Regions from separate parts of the Starkeya sp. ORNL1 genome, predicted to be linked through region 2. Evidence: predicted binding sites of a transcription regulator. Region 2 holds the regulator's gene; each other region holds the start of a gene.
What was found. The regulator HrcA, encoded in region 2, represses chaperone genes, less so after heat shock. The targets are predictions, from matches to a motif close to GTTAGCACTCNCNNNNNGNGAGTGCTAAC.

Region 1 (5,593 bases), 2.7 Mb from region 2:
TCACCAATTTGTCGATCGGCTACACCTTCTCGACGCTGGCGCAGAACCAGCTGCAAGCGGTGCAGATGAGCTTCATGTACTTCCTGCCGAACATCCTGTTATCCGGCTTCATGTTCCCCTTTGCCGGCATGCCGGTGTGGGCGCAATGGATCTCCGAGACGCTGCCGCTGACGCACTATCTGCGCATGGTGCGTGGCATCTTGCTGAAGGGCGCCGACGCCGGCGACCTCGCGCGCGATATTGCCGCGCTCGGCGTCATCATGCTGGTGGCGATGTTCATAGCGGTCCGGCGCTTCCGGCAGACGCTGGACTAGAGCCCTTTCCGTTCGGATGGAACCATCCGAACGGAAAGGGCTCTAGATTCAATACGCTGGAGCGATTCCTCTTCGATCAGATGATTCTATCTGATCGGGAAAGGCTCGAAGCTGGCGCCAAGGAAAAGGGCGCGGATTGCTCCGCGCCCTTTCAATAAAGTCCGGAAAAGACTTCCTCAGAAGTCCATGCCGCCCATGCCGCCGCCGCCCGGCATCGCCGGACCGGCCGAGCCCTTCTTCGGCACTTCCGCGATCATCGCCTCGGTGGTGATGAGCAGGGAGGCCACCGACGCGGCGTTCTGGATCGAGGAGCGCAGCACCTTGGCCGGATCGATCACGCCCGCCTTGAACATGTCGACATATTCGCCGGTCTGGGCGTTGAAGCCGTAGGCGTAGGTGTCCTTCTCCAGGATCTTGCCGACGATCAGCGAGCCGTCTTCGCCGGCATTGCTGGCGATCTGGCGGGCCGGGGACTGAAGCGCCTTGCGGACGATCTCGACACCGGTCTTCTGGTCGGCATTGGCGGTGACGACACCCTCGAGCGACTTCAGCGCGCGCAGGAAGGCGACGCCGCCGCCCGGCAGGATGCCTTCTTCGACCGCAGCGCGGGTGGCGTGCAGCGCGTCGTCGACGCGATCCTTCTTCTCCTTCACCTCGACCTCGGTCGCGCCGCCGACGCGGATCACCGCGACGCCGCCGGCGAGCTTGGCCAGACGCTCCTGGAGCTTCTCGCGGTCGTAGTCCGAGGTGGTCTCCTCGATCTGCGCCTTGATCTGGGCAATGCGGCCATTGATGTCAGCCTTCTTGCCGGCGCCGTCGACGATGGTGGTGTTCTCCTTCTCGATCACCACCTTCTTGGCGCGGCCCAGCATCTGCAGGGTCACGGCGTCAAGCTTGATGCCGAGGTCTTCGGAGATGGCCTCGCCGCCGGTGAGGATGGCGATGTCCTGCAGCATGGCCTTGCGGCGATCGCCGAAGCCCGGAGCCTTCACCGCCGCGACCTTCAGGCCGCCGCGCAGCTTGTTGACGACCAGCGTGGCCAGGGCCTCGCCCTCGACGTCCTCGGCGATGATCAGGAGCGGCTTGGAGGTCTGCACCACGGCTTCGAGCACCGGGAGCAGTTCCTGGAGGCCGGAGAGCTTCTTCTCGTGGATGAGGATGTAGGGATCCTCGAACTCGACGCGCATCTTCTCGGCGTTGGTCACGAAATAGGGCGAGAGATAGCCACGGTCGAACTGCATGCCCTCGACGACGTCGAGCTCGGTCTCTGCGGTCTTGGCTTCCTCGACGGTGATGACACCCTCATTGCCGACCTTCTGCATCGCCTCGGCGAGGAACTTGCCGATGTCGGCATCGCCGTTGGCTGAGATGGTGCCGACCTGGGCGATCTCGTCGTTGGAGGTGACCTTCTTGGCGTGCTTCTTGAGGTTCGCCACGATGGCTTCGACCGCGAGGTCGATGCCGCGCTTCAGGTCCATCGGGTTCATGCCGGCGGCGACCGACTTGACGCCTTCCTTCACGATGGACTGGGCGAGCACGGTGGCGGTGGTGGTGCCGTCGCCGGCGAGGTCGTTGGTCCGCGAGGCCACTTCGCGCACCATCTGCGCGCCCATGTTCTCGAACTTGTCCTCGAGCTCGATCTCCTTGGCGACGGTGACGCCGTCCTTGGTGATGCGCGGAGCGCCGAAGCTCTTCTCGATGACGACGTTGCGGCCCTTGGGGCCGAGCGTGACCTTCACCGCATTGGCGAGGATGTCGACGCCGCGCAGCATCTTGTCGCGCGCATCGGTAGAAAACTTAACGTCCTTGGCGGCCATTTATCTGTCTCCCGAGATTGTCGGATGGCGTGATCGCGGCCTCGCGGATCACGCTGCCTGAATTCACGCGGCCTTTTTGGCCGAAGCGGTGACGGCGAGCACGCCGAGAATGTCCGCTTCCTTCATGATGAGGTATTCGACGCCGTCGAGCTTCACCTCGGTGCCGGACCACTTGCCGAACAGCACGCGATCACCCGCCTTGACGTCCAGCGGGATCAGCTTGCCGGCCTCGTCGCGCCCGCCGGGGCCGACGGCAACCACTTCGCCCTGCTGGGGCTTTTCCTTGGCGGTATCGGGAATGATGATGCCGCCCGCGGTCTTCTCTTCAGCGTCGACGCGCTTGACCACGACCCGGTCATGCAGAGGACGGAACTTCATCGCATCTCTCCAGAAAGTCTTGAATTTCAATGGCTCATGCCGTCACGCCGCCGTGATGGGTGACGGGCCGGCGACATCTAGGCGGCACCGTGCGCCCGCGCAAGTGCGGGAGGCGAAAATTCTGGCAGTCTCGCCATCGGAGTGCCAGCAAAGGCCAAAGAGCCCGGTCTGCCGTCCCTTAAGCGGTATCTGAAGAGGGGTCCGGCGCGAGCGCGGCTTTGCGAACGGTAAATCCACGATCTGTCACCGCCGGTAAATATTCGCGTGCGCACGATGCCGTCATGGTCGGCGCCATGAAGGAAGGAGATCCGCGTGCTTAAACTGGCCTTGAGCTTCAGCTTTCTGTTCGTCGCCGCCAATGCCCAGGCTGCCTCTTGCGACTATCAGCTGACCGCCGCCATGGGCGCCCAGCAGATGAAGATCCATGAATGCTGGGACCTGTCCAAATGGCCCGCCGACAAGGCGCAGTCCTTCTGCTCCTCGCTGGGCTCGGAGGGCGAGGGTGCGCAGGCGCGCATGGTCGCGTCCTGTCCAGCCAAGCGCTCGGGGCAATGCGTCGGCGCCAAGCTTTCGGCGCCGTCCGCCGCGTCCATCCCGCCGGAATATTTCGCCAACATGCCGAAAGACATGGCCGACCAGATCCGCGCCAACATGAACGAGGCCGGTGCGGCGCTCGCCGCCTATGACGGGCTCGAGACGACTGTGAACTATTATGCCGGCCCCGGCGGCCTGCCGTCGAAGGACGATCAGCGCCAGGATTGCGAGGCCGGCAAGAAGGGCCGCTACGCGCCCGCCAACTGACAATCCGAGCGGCGGCGGAGCGAAACGCGCCCGCCGTCGCAAAGCTTTGTCAGCACTCTGTTGCATATGCTGCCAGTGCCTTGATATTCAACGGCAAATCTAATTTTTGTACTTGCCTGGAACCGGGTTCGGCTCTCAAAATTTGATGAGTCGGATAAGGAGGTTCCAGATGGCCTCATCTGTGTCGGCGTCGTCGGATTTCGTGAAGCAGCTGGCAGGCTATGGGCTCACCACGGCCCAGATTTTCTACCGCATGCCGGACCACCCGGCGCTGCTGCAAACCTATCTCTGGCAGCACTATGATCTCTGCCCGCACTTTCCCGAACTGAACAAGTTCCTCGAATTCTGGACGCGCGAGCTGGAAGGGCCGCTGCATTCCGTCACCGTGGCACATGCCAGGCTGATCAAGCCGGCGGAGCTGCGGGCGGTCGGCGGCGTCTACCAGCTCAATTAGAGCGAGCCGCCATCGTCATCCCGGACGGCCGCAGGCCGATCCGGGATCGCGCAAACATTGGGAGTGATCCCGGCTCTATGGTTGCGCCGGAGCCTGCCCTCGGGCTTGCTGAAGCAACACTCGTGGAATCTGTCTGCCGTCAGACGACGCGCCAGCGCAATGTGATGATTCGAGAAAATTACGGAATTCGCACCGTCAACTGATTTTTGAGATGCCCTCACCCTGCCGCTTTCGCCGTGCTATAGGGGGCGGCGTAACGGGATGCCGACCGGCTCCCGCCGCTTGATCGAGGCATCTTGGAAGCTTCCGTGGACCATCGTTCGCCGCGTACCTCGGAACTCTTGTCGGCGCTCGTCACCGCCCATTCGGCGGACCGGATCGAGCTCGGCGAGTTGGTCCATGCCTTGCGCAACCGCGCCTTCGGCCTCACCATCCTGTTGTTTGGTATCCCGAATTGCCTGCCGATGCCGCCGGGCATCCCGGTCATTTGCGGCGTCATCCTCTGCCTGGTCGGCGTGCAGATGGCGATGGGCCGCGACGAACTGTGGCTGCCGGGCTGGCTCGCCGCCCGCAGTTTCTCGCGCGACCTGCTGGAGCGGATCATCGGCCGTGCGCTGCCCTGGGTGCAGCGCTTCGAGGCCTATTCGCGGCCCCGGCAGGTTCTGTTCACCGGGCCGACGGCGCGGCGCGTCATCGGCCTGCTGGTCGTGGTGCTCGGCCTCGAACTGATGCTGCCCATCCCGATCTTCGGCAACCTGCCGCCGGGTGTCGCGGTCTGCATTCTCGGCCTCGGCCTGGTCGAGCGCGACGGCGCCTTCATCATCGCCGGCATCGTCGCCACGCTCATCAGCCTCGGCGTGATGGGCTTCCTGAGCTGGCTGCTGTTCCAGGGCGCGCTGGCCATCTTCTGAAACGCTGGCCGGCAACTTCGCTTCGATACCAGAGCCACGTCATCCTGAGGTGCTCGGGCAGCGCCCGAGTCTCGAAGGATGCTCGTCATCCGTGACGGTCGCTCTGCGTGACCATCCTTCGAGGCTCGCTGGTGCTCGCACCTCAGGATGACGTCGCCATTTGGGCGATCTCCTGGGGCGGCTCACCCGCGCCCGACGAAGGGTGCGTTGGTCGCCATGATGGTCATGAACAGCACATTGGCATCGAGCGGCAGGCTCGCCATATAGGCCACCGCCTTGCCGGCATGGGCGGGATCGAAGGTCGGTTCGATGGCGATCTGCCCGTTTGGCTGCAGGATGCCGGTCTTCATCTTGGCCGCCATGTCGGTGTCGGCATTGCCGATGTCGATCTGGCCGCAGGCGATGGAATGCGCGCGCCCTTCCAGCGCGACCTGCTTGGTGAGGCCGGAGACCGCGTGCTTGGTCGCGGTGTAGGGCCCGGTGAGCGGGCGCGGCGCGTGCGCCGAGATCGAGCCATTATTGATGATGCGGCCGCCTTTGGGCGATTGCGCCTTCATCATGCGAATGGCGGCCTGCGTGCAGAGGAACACGCCGGAAAGATTCACATTCACCACGTGCTGCCATTGCTCGAACGTGATGTCCTCGAGCGGGGCCGCGGGCGACCAGCCGCCGGCATTGTTGAACAGCACGTCGAGCCGGCCATAGGTGTCGGCGATGTCTCCGAACAGCGCGGCGACCGATTCCGGCTGCGACACGTCCGCCGGCACCACCAGGCTGGCGCCGGCAAGGTGGGCGGCCACCGCTTCCAGCGGCTCGCGTCGCCGCCCGCTCAGCACCAGCGTGAAGCCGGCTTCGCTGAGCGCCTGTGCTGCCGCCTTGCCGATGCCGGTGCCGGCGCCGGTGACGAGGGCGATCTTC
Region 2 (5,593 bases):
GTCCCGCCCAGCGCGCGGTGAGCAGGCCGGGGGCACCACCGAGCGCATCGACGCAGAGACCGGAATCGTCGGCGAATGCCGGCAATCCCGCCAGCCGCGCGGCGGAATTGGCCTTGATGCGGGCGTTCTCGGCGAAAGTGAGCCCGGTCTCGTCCGGCTCCGGCAGATCGAGCTCGCCAGCGGACACCGCATCGACGCCATAAGGCGCGAGCAGGCCACGCATCTCCTCGAGCTTGCCGGGATTGTGGGTCGCGATGACGACCTTGCCCTGGAGACGGCGGTGCTCGCCCATGCTCAGGCCACCGCCAGCTTCTGCAGATCTACCAGCTTGCCGACACCCTTGCGGGCGAGGCCGAGCATGGTGTTGAACTCTTCCTCGGTGAAGGGCGTCTTCTCCGCGGTGCCCTGCACCTCGACGAAGCCGCCGGAGCCGGTCATGACGAAGTTCACGTCGGTCTCAGCCTGCGAATCCTCGGCGTAGTCGAGATCGAGCCGGGCTTCGCCCTCGACGATGCCGCAGGAGACGGCGGCAAGATTGTCGCGCAGCGGCAGCGCCGGGATCATGCCGCGTGCCTTCATCCAGCTGAGGCAATCGTGCAGCGCGATCCAGGCACCGGTCACGGAGGCGGTGCGGGTGCCGCCATCGGCCTGGATGACGTCGCAATCCACCGTGATCTGGCGCTCGCCGAGCTTCTCCAGGTCCACCACCGCGCGGAGCGAACGGCCGATCAGCCGCTGGATCTCCTGGGTGCGGCCGGACGGCTTGCCGGCGGTGACTTCGCGGCGGGTACGCTCATGGGTGGCGCGCGGCAGCATGCCGTATTCGGCCGTCACCCAGCCGCGGCCCTGGCCCTTCAGCCATGGCGGCAGGCGCTCTTCCAGCGTCGCTGCGACCAGCACATGGGTCTCGCCGAACTTGACCAGGCACGAGCCCTCGGCATGGCGCAGCACGCCGCGCTCGAAGCTGACGGCGCGCATCTCGTCGGCGGCACGGCGGGACGGGCGCATGGCTTTTCTCCTTGTTGTTCGGCTGCCCTTGTACGTGCGTCGCAAGGTGGGCCGCAAGGGGCGCAAGTCGTGGAAGCTGGCCGGGTGCGCGTTACCCGGGATTTGGTCCGGCATCAAAGCGCTCGCGGGCAGCGTCCAGCTCGTCGCCGTGCCGCTCGGCCCAGCGGTCGAGCACCACGAGCGCATCGCTCAGCGAAGCGCCGAGCGGGCTCAGCTCATATTCGACATGCAGCGGCATGATCTGGAGATCGCAGCGAATCACCAGCCCGTTGCGCTCCAGCTCCTTCAGCGTCTGGGTCAGCATCTTCTGCGAGATACCGCCGATGCGGCGGAGCAGTTCGCCATTGCGCACCGGCCCGTCGGCCAGCGCCGGAAGGATCAGCATCGCCCATTTGCCGGAGATCAGCTCCAGCGCATGGCGAGCGGTGCAATTGGCGTCATAGACATTCCCGGTCCGCGGCGGGACGAGCGCGTCGTTGTCCAGAGGCGATGGGCTCGCAGGTGCTGGCTTCATGGTTACCTGAAGGTGCCTAATTGTTTGAAGCATATGATAAATCGATAGTGGCGCCGAACCAAGCAAGGAGGGGTCGATGGCCTGGGTGTTCCTGGCGCTGGCCAGCATCGTCGAGATCGTGATGGCACTGGCGCTCAAATATGCCGAGGGCTGGACCCGGCTGGGGCCGAGCGTCATCGGTGTCGTCGCGGCGCTCGCCAGCGTGTTCCTGCTGACCCTGGCCATGCGCGAGCTGCCGGCCGGCATTGCCTATGCCATCTGGACCGGTATCGGCTCGGCCGGCATCACGCTGCTCGGCGTCGTATTGTTCGGCGACTCGCTATCCCCGGCGCGGCTTGCCTGCATCGCCATGATCGTGGTCGCTGTTGCCGGCTTGCGGCTGCTCGGCACCGAGGGTTGAGGACGTTTGGAATGGCAGCTTGAACCGCCGCCGCATTGGCCGAATATAGAGGAGATCGAAAGGCGGCCTGAATCATGGCTCTCGACCCCCTAATCGCCGCGCGCGCCCCGGAGCTCGCCCGGCTCGACGAACGTTCACGAGAAATCTTCCGGCAGATCGTCGAGACCTATCTCGCCACCGGGGAGCCGGCAGGGTCGCGCAACATCTCGCGCATCATCCCGATGACGCTGTCGCCGGCATCGGTGCGCAACGTGATGGCGGACCTGGAGGCTGCCGGCCTCATCTTCGCGCCGCACACCAGCGCCGGCCGGCTGCCGACCGAACGCGGCCTGCGCTTCTTCGTCGACGCGCTGCTGGAGATCGGCGACATCGCCGAGGATGAGCGCAATTCCATCGAGGCGCAGGTGCGCGCCGCCGCCCGCGGCAAGACCGTGGACGGCGTGCTGGCGGAAGCCTCGGCGATGCTCTCCGGCCTGTCGCGCGGGGCGGGCGTCGTCACCGCCACCAAGACCGACGTGCGTCTCAAGCATATCGAGTTCGTGCCGCTCGATCCCTCACGCGCGCTGCTGATCCTGGTAGCCGAAGATGGCGAGGTGGAGAACCGGCTGGTACCGCTGCCGCCCGGCCTGCCGGCCTCGGCGCTGATGGAGGCAACCAATTTCCTCAATGCCCGCACCCGCGGGCGCACGCTGGAGGATCTGCGGACCGAGGTGGACAAGGTGCTCGCCGCCCATCGCGCTGAACTCGACGAGATCACCGCGCGTGTGGTCGCGGCGGGGCTCGCCAGCTGGTCCGGCGGCGACAAGGCGGAGCGCCGGCTGATCGTGCGCGGACAGGCCAAGCTGCTGCACGACCTCAGGGCGATCGAGGATCTGGAGCGCATCCGCCTTTTGTTCGACGACCTCGAATCCAAGCAGGAAGTGGCGGAATTGCTGGGCCGCGCCGAGGAGGCGCAGGCGCTGCGCATCTTCATCGGCTCGGAGAACAAGCTGTTCTCGCTGTCCGGCTCCTCCACCATCGTCGCGCCCTATCGCGACGGGCAGGGACGAGTGGTCGGCGTGCTCGGCGTCATCGGGCCGACGCGGCTGAATTATGCCCGTATCGTACCTATGGTGGACTTCACCGCCCGCGTCGTCAGCCGCGTTCTGGGCGACCCGGGCGCCGATGCAGCTTGATTTTTCCTCAACCTGACCCGATATGGCGGGCGTGCGGCGAGAACCCCGACCGGGTCACCGCAACAATTTTCCAATGAGGTTCCGATGAGCGACGACAACCGCAATCCGGCGGAAGAGGCTGATATCGCTGCCAACGCGGCGGCCTCGGAAGAGGCCGAGCCGACCGCCGAGGACGCCATCAGCGCGCTGCTCGCCGAGAAAGAGCGGCTCGACGCGGAAGTGGCGAGCCTGAAGGACAAGTTCCTGCGCGCCTTCGCCGAGGCCGACAATGTGCGCCGCCGCGCCGAGCGCGAAGTGGCTGACGCCAAGGTCTATGGCATCGCCAATTTCGCCCGCGACGTGCTGACCGTCGCCGATGATTTCGAGCGGGCGCTCGGTGCCATCGACGCCGATGCGCGCGAGACCGCCGATGGCACGCTGAAGACGGTGCTGGACGGTATCGACCTGACGTCCCGGGCGCTGACGCAGACGCTGACCAAGCACGGCGTCGCCAAGATTGAGGCCGAGGGCACCAAGTTCGATCCGAACCTGCACCAGGCAATGTTCGAGGTGCCTAACCCCGAGGTACCGTCGGGCACCATCGTGCAGGTGGTGCAGCCCGGCTACACCATTGGCGGGCGCGTGCTGCGGCCGGCGCTGGTCGGCGTCGCCAAAGGCGGCCCGAAGGCCGCGCCCGAGGCTTCCGCGGACAAGACGGACGCGGCTTGAGAGCCTGACTCAAAATTCGACGACGGGCAGGTGAGCGGTCCATTTCCCCTGTCATGGCCGGCCTTGTGCCGGCCATCTCGGCCTCTGACGCGCTGTCCGGGATCGAGATCCCCGGCACAAGGCCGGGGATGACGGTCATTCTGGAAGTTTTCGGTCAGGCTCTGAAGCGACCTAACCGTCTTATCTCGGCTCGACGCCGTCGCGCAGCGCCCGCATGGCTGTGAAGTCGGTGTCGAAGCCCTCGGCGGCGGCGACGCCGATCATGCGGACATAGCCGCTGCGGCCGAAGCTGATCCATTGCGCCAGCTTCACTGGCTTGCCGGTCTTGACGTCCTCGCCCTTGGCGATGATCTCGAAGCCCGGCTGGCCGGCGATGCGCAGCGGGCCGCCACGCTCCAGCCTGATCTCGCGCACGCCCGGCACCGAGGCGACGGCGCGCCGCGCGAAGCTCGGCCGCTCATCATCGCGCACGTCGCCCATGCCGTAAGCGGCGACGAAATAAGGCTGGTCGGCGCCGTCAAGCACATCGTTCGGACCCTTGGTCAGCAGTACCGCGGAACCGCCGAGCACCTTCACGATGCGATAGCCTTCCAGCGGCGAGACACGGAAGGGCAATTTGGCCAGCAATTCCTCGGTGGTCGGCGGCGGACGGAACACCACGCTGAGCAAGGCCTGCTCGATGGCCGCGTCCGGATAGCGTGCGCTCGCCTCGTCGGGAAGCTGCGCGGTGACGAGAGCGGTGGTGCCGTCGCCGGCCGCCAGCAGGATCCATTTGCGCAGCGCCAATGTGCCAACGCTCTGGAAGCCGGAGAGCAGCTGGCCCTTGACGCCGCCAGCGAGCTCGACATCGCGGCGCTTCTCGATGGTCACGCCCTGCTTCGCCAGCGCTGCGGCGTTGGAAAAGCTGTCCCGCACCTCCTGATAGGCCGGCGGCGGCATTTCGGCGATGAGGATGGACGCACGCGCGCCGCGATCCTCGAAGCCCTGCACCATTTCGCTCGGAATCATGCCGGCGGGCGGCACCAGGCCAACCGAGCCGCCCCTGGCGAAGACCGGATCGGCGGCATGCGCCGGCAAAATGAGGCAGAGCCCGACCATCAGGCCCGCAAAAAGTCTCAACATGCCGTTTCCTCAATTTTCAAGGGCACGATCAATCGGATGCACGCGCCGTAGTGTCAAATTGATGCGCCCAGGCCCATTCAGCAAGGTCGAGCTGCCGGGCACGATCCGATCGACACCGTGAAAGGCGAGCCGGCTCAAGCCGGAGAGCAGCAGGGCATCCCCGGATTCGAGGCGGATGGAACGGGTCGGATCGCGCCGCGAAGTGCCGCCGATACGAAACACCGCAGTATCACCGAGAGAAAGCGACAGAACCGGGGCGGCGAATTCCAGCTCGTCACGATCCTGGTGCAGCCCCATGCGGGCGCCCTCGCCATACCAGTTGATGAGGCAGGCTTCCGCCTCCGGGGCATCGGCGGCCAGCATCCGCCAGGCCTCGCGGAGCACCGGCGGCATGGGCGGCCAGGGCTGGCCGGTTTCCGGGTGGGTTTCCTGGTAGCGATAGCCGGTCTCGTCCGAAACCCAGCCGAGCGGACCGCAATTCGACATGCGCACCGAAAACGCCTTGCCGGTCTTCGGCATGCGCGGGGTGAAGAGCGGTGCCTCGGCGAGCAGCGCGCGCAGTTCGGCGACGAGCGCCTCCTGCCCCAGGCGGTCGAGCCAGCCCGACCACCACAGGCAGCCCGGGGCGATCTCGATCGCGGCCGCCATTTGCCCGCTCACAATTTC
Region 3 (5,593 bases), 140 kb from region 2:
ATCGAACGCCACGGCCTTCTCGGCGATGTCGCCCGGCAGGCAATGCAGAAGGTAAGTCAGCGCGATGGATCGGAATGGCGGTGCCGGGATGGCGAGCGGCTTGAGGACGTCGGCCTGATGGAGCTCCGGCCGGTATCGCGCGATCCGGCGCGAGGCCGCGGCAAGCGGGTTCGGATTCAAATCCAGCAAGCCGACGCGGGGCGCGGCAGCCGGGAACCGGCAGCGATCCAGATACCAGCCGGTGCCGACGCCGACATCGAGGTGATCGTCGGTCACGTGCTGATTGTAGAGCTGCAGGATGCGGTCCGTCGGGCAGCGCCAGACCAGCGGATTGGACACAGTGAGGACGACGAAGTCGTAGAGCGCCAGCGTGATCGGCGAGTAGATCGCCTGTCCGGCATGGGAACGGTCCTGGCGGGCGTCGCCGCCATCCGGCTCCTGCGAAACATCAGGCATGGGGATCCCTGCATTGGTCGCGACAATGGCCGGCCTCGGCTGCCCGGCCGGCCTTTCGAAGGCGCCTCCATATGGGGGACGAAGCGAAACGCGACCAGTGCCGCCGACAACACGGCAGCGCCCCGTCGAACGCCGAGCTATGCCGAGGCCAGTTCCCGGAACGAGATCAGGCGCCGCCGCTCCTCGTCCCAGAGCGTCAGCCGCACGCATTTGAAGCTTTCCCACAGCGTGAGGCGGCCGATGTCGCGGAGCTCCGGGTGGTCGCGCAGAACTTCCGGCAGGCGGTAATAGGGGATGCGGCTGCACAGATGGTGCACATGGTGCATGCCGATATTGGCGGTGAACCACCGCAGCAGCGCCGGCAAATCGTAGTGCGAGCTGCCGTGCAGCGCCGCCTCGTGGAAGCTCCAGTTCTCGTCTCCCGCCCAGTGCGCGCCCTCGAACTGATGCTGGACGTAGAACAGCCAGACTCCCGCCGCGGCGCCAAGGAACACGATCGGCAGGTGCACCAGCACGAACGACCAGAAGCCCACCGCATAGATGAGCGCCACGGCGATGAGGGCGATGGCGAGATTGGTCGCCATGGTGCTGACCCAGGGCGTCCAGCCTTTGCGGAAAGCGCCGAGCGGCAGGCGGCTTTGCAGCATGAAGATATAGATCGGACCAATGCCGAACATTACCAATGGATTGCGATACAGCCGATAGCGCAGCTTCCCCCATCGCGAGAGGGCGCGATATTCGCGGACCGTCAGCGTATCGATGTCGCCGATGCCGCGATGGTCGAGATTGCCCTGGCTGGCATGGTGGATCGCATGGCTGCGCTTCCAGTGGTCATACGGCGTCAGGGTCAGGACCCCGAGGACCCGGCCGGTCCAGTCATTGCTGCTCTTGTTGGAGAAGAACGAGCCATGGCCGCAATCGTGCTGGATCATGAACAGGCGGACCAGGAGACCGGCGGTCGGCAGCATTAGCAGGCCATAGAGCCAGACCTGGTCGAGCTTCAGCGCCAGCAGCATCGCGCCCCAGGCCAAGGCGAACGGCAGGGCGGTGATCGCGATTTCCAGGGCGCTGCGGCGCGCGTCGGAACGCCGATAGTGGTTCAGCTTCCGCATCCAGCTCACGGCATCCTGCTGTAACGTCACGGGCTGGATGGAAGTCGACATCAACGTTTCTCCGGCTGGGTACGCACCTTGATCGCGCGTGTCCGGGCGGATCGTGACGTTCGTGAATGGATGGTCGCGCGGGGCGCCGACCCTTCCATATCGTAATATGCTGGTTCACGGTGTCGAAAATGTGCGGGTGGTCGTTCCTCACCCAGCCGACCAAGCCGCCGCGTGACGTGCGGATTGCCCGTAAGCCGGGCCGATCGTCTCGAACATTCCGGAACCGCACCCTTTGGCACTCGTATCAATCGAGTGCCAAAGGGTGTACACCTCACGGCAGCAGGAAATGCCTGCCCAGCCCGAAAGGGGCATCCCATGAAATTCCGCCCGCTGCATGACCGCGTCGCCGTCCGGCGTCTCGAAGGCGAAGAGAAGTCCAAAGGCGGCATCATCATTCCCGATACCGCCAAGGAGAAGCCCTCCCAGGGCGAGATACTTGCGGTCGGCCCCGGCGCCCGCGACGAGGCCGGCAAGCTCGTGCCGCTCGACGTCAAGGTCGGCGACCTGGTGCTGTTCGGCAAATGGTCCGGCACCGAAGTCAAGATCGATGGTCAGGAGCTCCTGATCATGAAGGAAGCTGACATCATGGGCGTTATCGAGAAGGTCACGTCCGCCAAGAAGGCGGCCTGACAACTTCCCGCCTCGTCAGCTTTTCATAAAATATATTGGAGCACCACCATGGCTGCCAAAGAAGTACGTTTTTCCACTGACGCCCGTGACAGCATGCTGCGCGGCGTCGAGATCCTCACCAATGCGGTGAAGGTGACGCTCGGCCCGAAGGGCCGCAACGTCGTCATCGAGAAGAGCTTCGGCGCTCCGCGCATCACCAAGGACGGCGTCACCGTCGCCAAGGAGATCGAGTTGGCCGACAAGTTCGAGAATATGGGCGCGCAGATGGTGCGCGAAGTGGCCTCGAAGACCAATGATCTCGCCGGCGACGGCACCACCACCGCCACCGTGCTGGCCGCCGCGGTGATCCGTGAAGGCGCCAAGCTGGTCGCCGCCGGGATGAACCCGATGGACCTGAAGCGCGGCGTCGACCTCGCGGTGGTCGCCGTGGTCAAGGACATCGCGGCGCGCGCCAAGAAGGTCCGGTCGTCCGAGGAGATCGCCCAGGTCGGCACCATCGCCGCCAATGGCGACAACACCGTCGGCGATATGATCGCGAAGGCGATGCAGAAGGTCGGCAATGAGGGCGTGATCACCGTCGAGGAGGCCAAGAGCGCCGAGACCGAGCTCGAAGTGGTCGAGGGCATGCAGTTCGACCGCGGCTATCTCTCGCCCTACTTCATCACCAATGCCGAGAAGATGACCGTTGAGCTGGAGGATGCCTATCTCCTGCTCCATGAGAAGAAGCTCTCCGCATTGCAAAGCTTCCTGCCTCTGCTGGAAGCCGTCGCCCAAACCGGCAAGCCGCTGCTGATCGTTTCAGAGGATGTCGAGGGCGAGGCGCTGGCCACGCTCGTCGTCAACAAGCTGCGCGGCGGCCTGAAGGTCGCGGCGGTGAAGGCTCCGGGCTTCGGCGATCGCCGCAAGGCCATGCTGGAAGACATCGCCACGCTGACGGGCGGCCAGGTGGTTTCCGAAGATCTCGGCATCAAGCTGGAGAATGTCGCCATCGACATGCTCGGACGCGCCAAGCGGATCCGGATCGACAAGGACACCACGACGGTGGTCGACGGTGCTGGCAAGAAGAAAGACATCGAGGGCCGCGTGTCGCAGATCAAGGCGCAGATCGAGGAGACCACCTCGGACTACGACCGCGAGAAGCTGCAGGAGCGTCTGGCCAAGCTCGCCGGCGGCGTCGCGGTGATCCGCGTCGGCGGCGCGACCGAAGTCGAAGTGAAGGAAAAGAAGGACCGCGTCGACGACGCGCTGAACGCCACCCGCGCCGCGGTGGAAGAAGGCATCGTCCCGGGCGGCGGCATTGCCCTGCTGCGCGCCAAGAAGGCGGTGGAGAAGCTGACCTCCGACAATCCCGACATCGCTGCCGGCATCAAGATCGTGCTGCGCGCGCTGGAAGCCCCGATCCGCCAGATCGCCGAGAATGCCGGCGTGGAAGGTTCGATCGTGGTCGGCAAGGTGCAGGAATCGAAGGACCAGAACTTCGGCTTCAACGCCCAGACCGAGCAGTTCGTCGACATGATCGCCTCCGGCATCGTCGATCCGGCCAAGGTCGTGCGCACCGCTCTGCAGGATGCCGGTTCAGTCGCGGCGTTGCTCATCACCACCGAGGCGATGATTGCGGACATTCCTGCCAAGAATGCCCAGGTCGCGCCGGCCATGGGTGGAATGGGCGGCATGGACTACTGAGACGCGAAGACTGGTCCGTCGCACCGGTGCGACGGACCACCCGTCGCGCGTGGACCAGCCTCCCGGTAGTCCGGGAGGCTACGGCCATATCCAGGCTCTTCAAGCCGCGGAGGCTATGATGGCGATCAGTTTTCCGAACACCAGCCGGTCCTACGACCCGCTCAAGCGCTGCGTCCGCTTCTGGGGGTATGATTCGACATTCGAGATCTCGTTCTATCTCGCCGAAGATGCGCTGCAGAAGTTCAGTCCGCAGCCGCAAATGGACGAAGCCGTCTCGCTGAGCGTGTTCGACGGCAATCGCAAGCGTATCGAGAGAGCGGCCCACGCCGCTTATGAACGCCAGCGGCGCAGCTTCTACATGCTCTCGAAAGCCGATTTCTGACGGCTGTGCATCAGCATTTCGGCGCGCTCAGGTGAGTTTTGCCACCGATGAGACCGGTATAGGCTGACCGGAAACGAATGTGCCGAGCTTTATTTCAAGCTTTGCGCCATTGACCAGCCGCAGCATGATCGGTCCACGCTCTTTCCAGATCGTCGCAATCTGAGCAGGATCGACATTGGTGAGATAGCCAAATCCGTTGGAGCCGCTCCGGCCTTCGATCTTGTAGGCGGCCGATATTTCCTTGCCGCCGGCCAGAACATGGCCCTCGCCGAGGAATGACTTCGCTATCTTGATCAAATCCCTGTCTCCATGGACCTGACAGGTTACGCGCGCCTCGCCTGGATGTCGATATCAAATAAAAACAAATTAATATGGCCGCTCACGATATAGTACTGATCCGCGGGCGCACGATTTTATCGCTCATGAGGCGAGGGACAGGAATGAATATCCGACGAATGAACAGCGCGAACGACGCTGCGATTATCGCTAAACTGGAAAATCGCAAGGATTTGACGGGTTCATACAGCATCGAGGCGCGCACCGACGGCTCGTTCCTGGTGCAGCGCTATGATGACCCGGTATCGGGCAAGTTCCGCGCCTTCGTCGGGCGCCACGAGGACGGCACCCTCGACGGCCTTGAAGTCGCAGTCTTCAGAAGTGGACAGCTGACATTTGCCGACGCCGACTGGTCCCGTGTGACGGCGACGGTTTAGCCTCGCGCGCCCAATGGGCGGACCAGCAACCACCTGCGCTCGATGCAACAGAAACGGCGGCCGATCTTTCGATCGCGCCGCCGTTCTGTTCTGCGTCAGGCCCAATGCTTACCGAATGCGGATCGTGAAGCCCGGGTCGGAGTAGTAATTGCCCTCGTGGTAGTAGCGCCCGCCACCGCCGCCGTACCCGCCGCCGTACCCCGGCTCGACGTAGCGCGGGCCGTCATAGCGACCATCGTAATAGCGCGGGCCGCCGCCGACGCGGTCGCAGTCGCGAATCGTCACGCGCTTGGGGTTGCCCCATTTATCGGTGCGCCACACCCTCCGCTCCTGGCAGACGACGCGAACATTCTCCACCGACGATCGGGTCGAAATGCCTGCGCTGGGGCCAAGGGGGGCGGCGCTCGCCGCACCGGCAAAGCTGCAGACCGCGACGGCAATCGCGGAGATGGCAATCCTGTTCATGGTACCTCCAAATCGTCAGGACGATCTGGCTAACAACTTCGAATGCTAAACTAAGTTCCAGTAGCGGAAGATTAGTGGTTCAACTTGGCATCACGTCGTAT

Region 1: groES (co-chaperone GroES) is a predicted target of HrcA. The motif match lies at 2,630-2,658, and genes of this name have one in related genera.
Region 3: G3545_RS19350 (co-chaperone GroES) is a predicted target of HrcA. The motif match lies at 1,851-1,879, and genes of this name have one in related genera.

Annotation. Positions count from the first base shown of each region.
Region 1 covers NZ_CP048834.1:293,224-298,816, forward strand. The annotation lists gene G3545_RS01385 (ABC transporter permease) at 1-314, shown strand, start outside; gene groL (chaperonin GroEL) at 491-2,131, opposite strand; gene groES (co-chaperone GroES) at 2,195-2,509, opposite strand; gene G3545_RS01400 (hypothetical protein) at 2,822-3,310, shown strand; gene G3545_RS01405 (usg protein) at 3,480-3,764, shown strand; gene G3545_RS01410 (exopolysaccharide biosynthesis protein) at 4,073-4,675, shown strand; gene G3545_RS01415 (SDR family oxidoreductase) at 4,858-5,593, opposite strand, start outside.
Region 2 covers NZ_CP048834.1:3,915,508-3,921,100, forward strand. The annotation lists gene G3545_RS18595 (non-canonical purine NTP pyrophosphatase) at 1-292, opposite strand, end outside; gene rph (ribonuclease PH) at 295-1,008, opposite strand; gene G3545_RS18605 (helix-turn-helix domain-containing protein) at 1,100-1,522, opposite strand; gene G3545_RS18610 (multidrug efflux SMR transporter) at 1,599-1,922, shown strand; gene hrcA (heat-inducible transcriptional repressor HrcA) at 1,997-3,097, shown strand; gene grpE (nucleotide exchange factor GrpE) at 3,182-3,805, shown strand; gene G3545_RS18625 (hypothetical protein) at 3,986-4,927, opposite strand; gene G3545_RS18630 (alpha-ketoglutarate-dependent dioxygenase AlkB) at 4,937-5,575, opposite strand; gene coaA (type I pantothenate kinase) at 5,584-5,593, opposite strand, start outside.
Region 3 covers NZ_CP048834.1:4,058,951-4,064,543, forward strand. The annotation lists gene G3545_RS19340 (class I SAM-dependent methyltransferase) at 1-456, opposite strand, end outside; gene G3545_RS19345 (fatty acid desaturase) at 594-1,619, opposite strand; gene G3545_RS19350 (co-chaperone GroES) at 1,935-2,249, shown strand; gene groL (chaperonin GroEL) at 2,298-3,932, shown strand; gene G3545_RS19360 (DUF1488 domain-containing protein) at 4,051-4,314, shown strand; gene G3545_RS19365 (hypothetical protein) at 4,342-4,611, opposite strand; gene G3545_RS19370 (hypothetical protein) at 4,770-5,027, shown strand; gene G3545_RS19375 (hypothetical protein) at 5,136-5,492, opposite strand.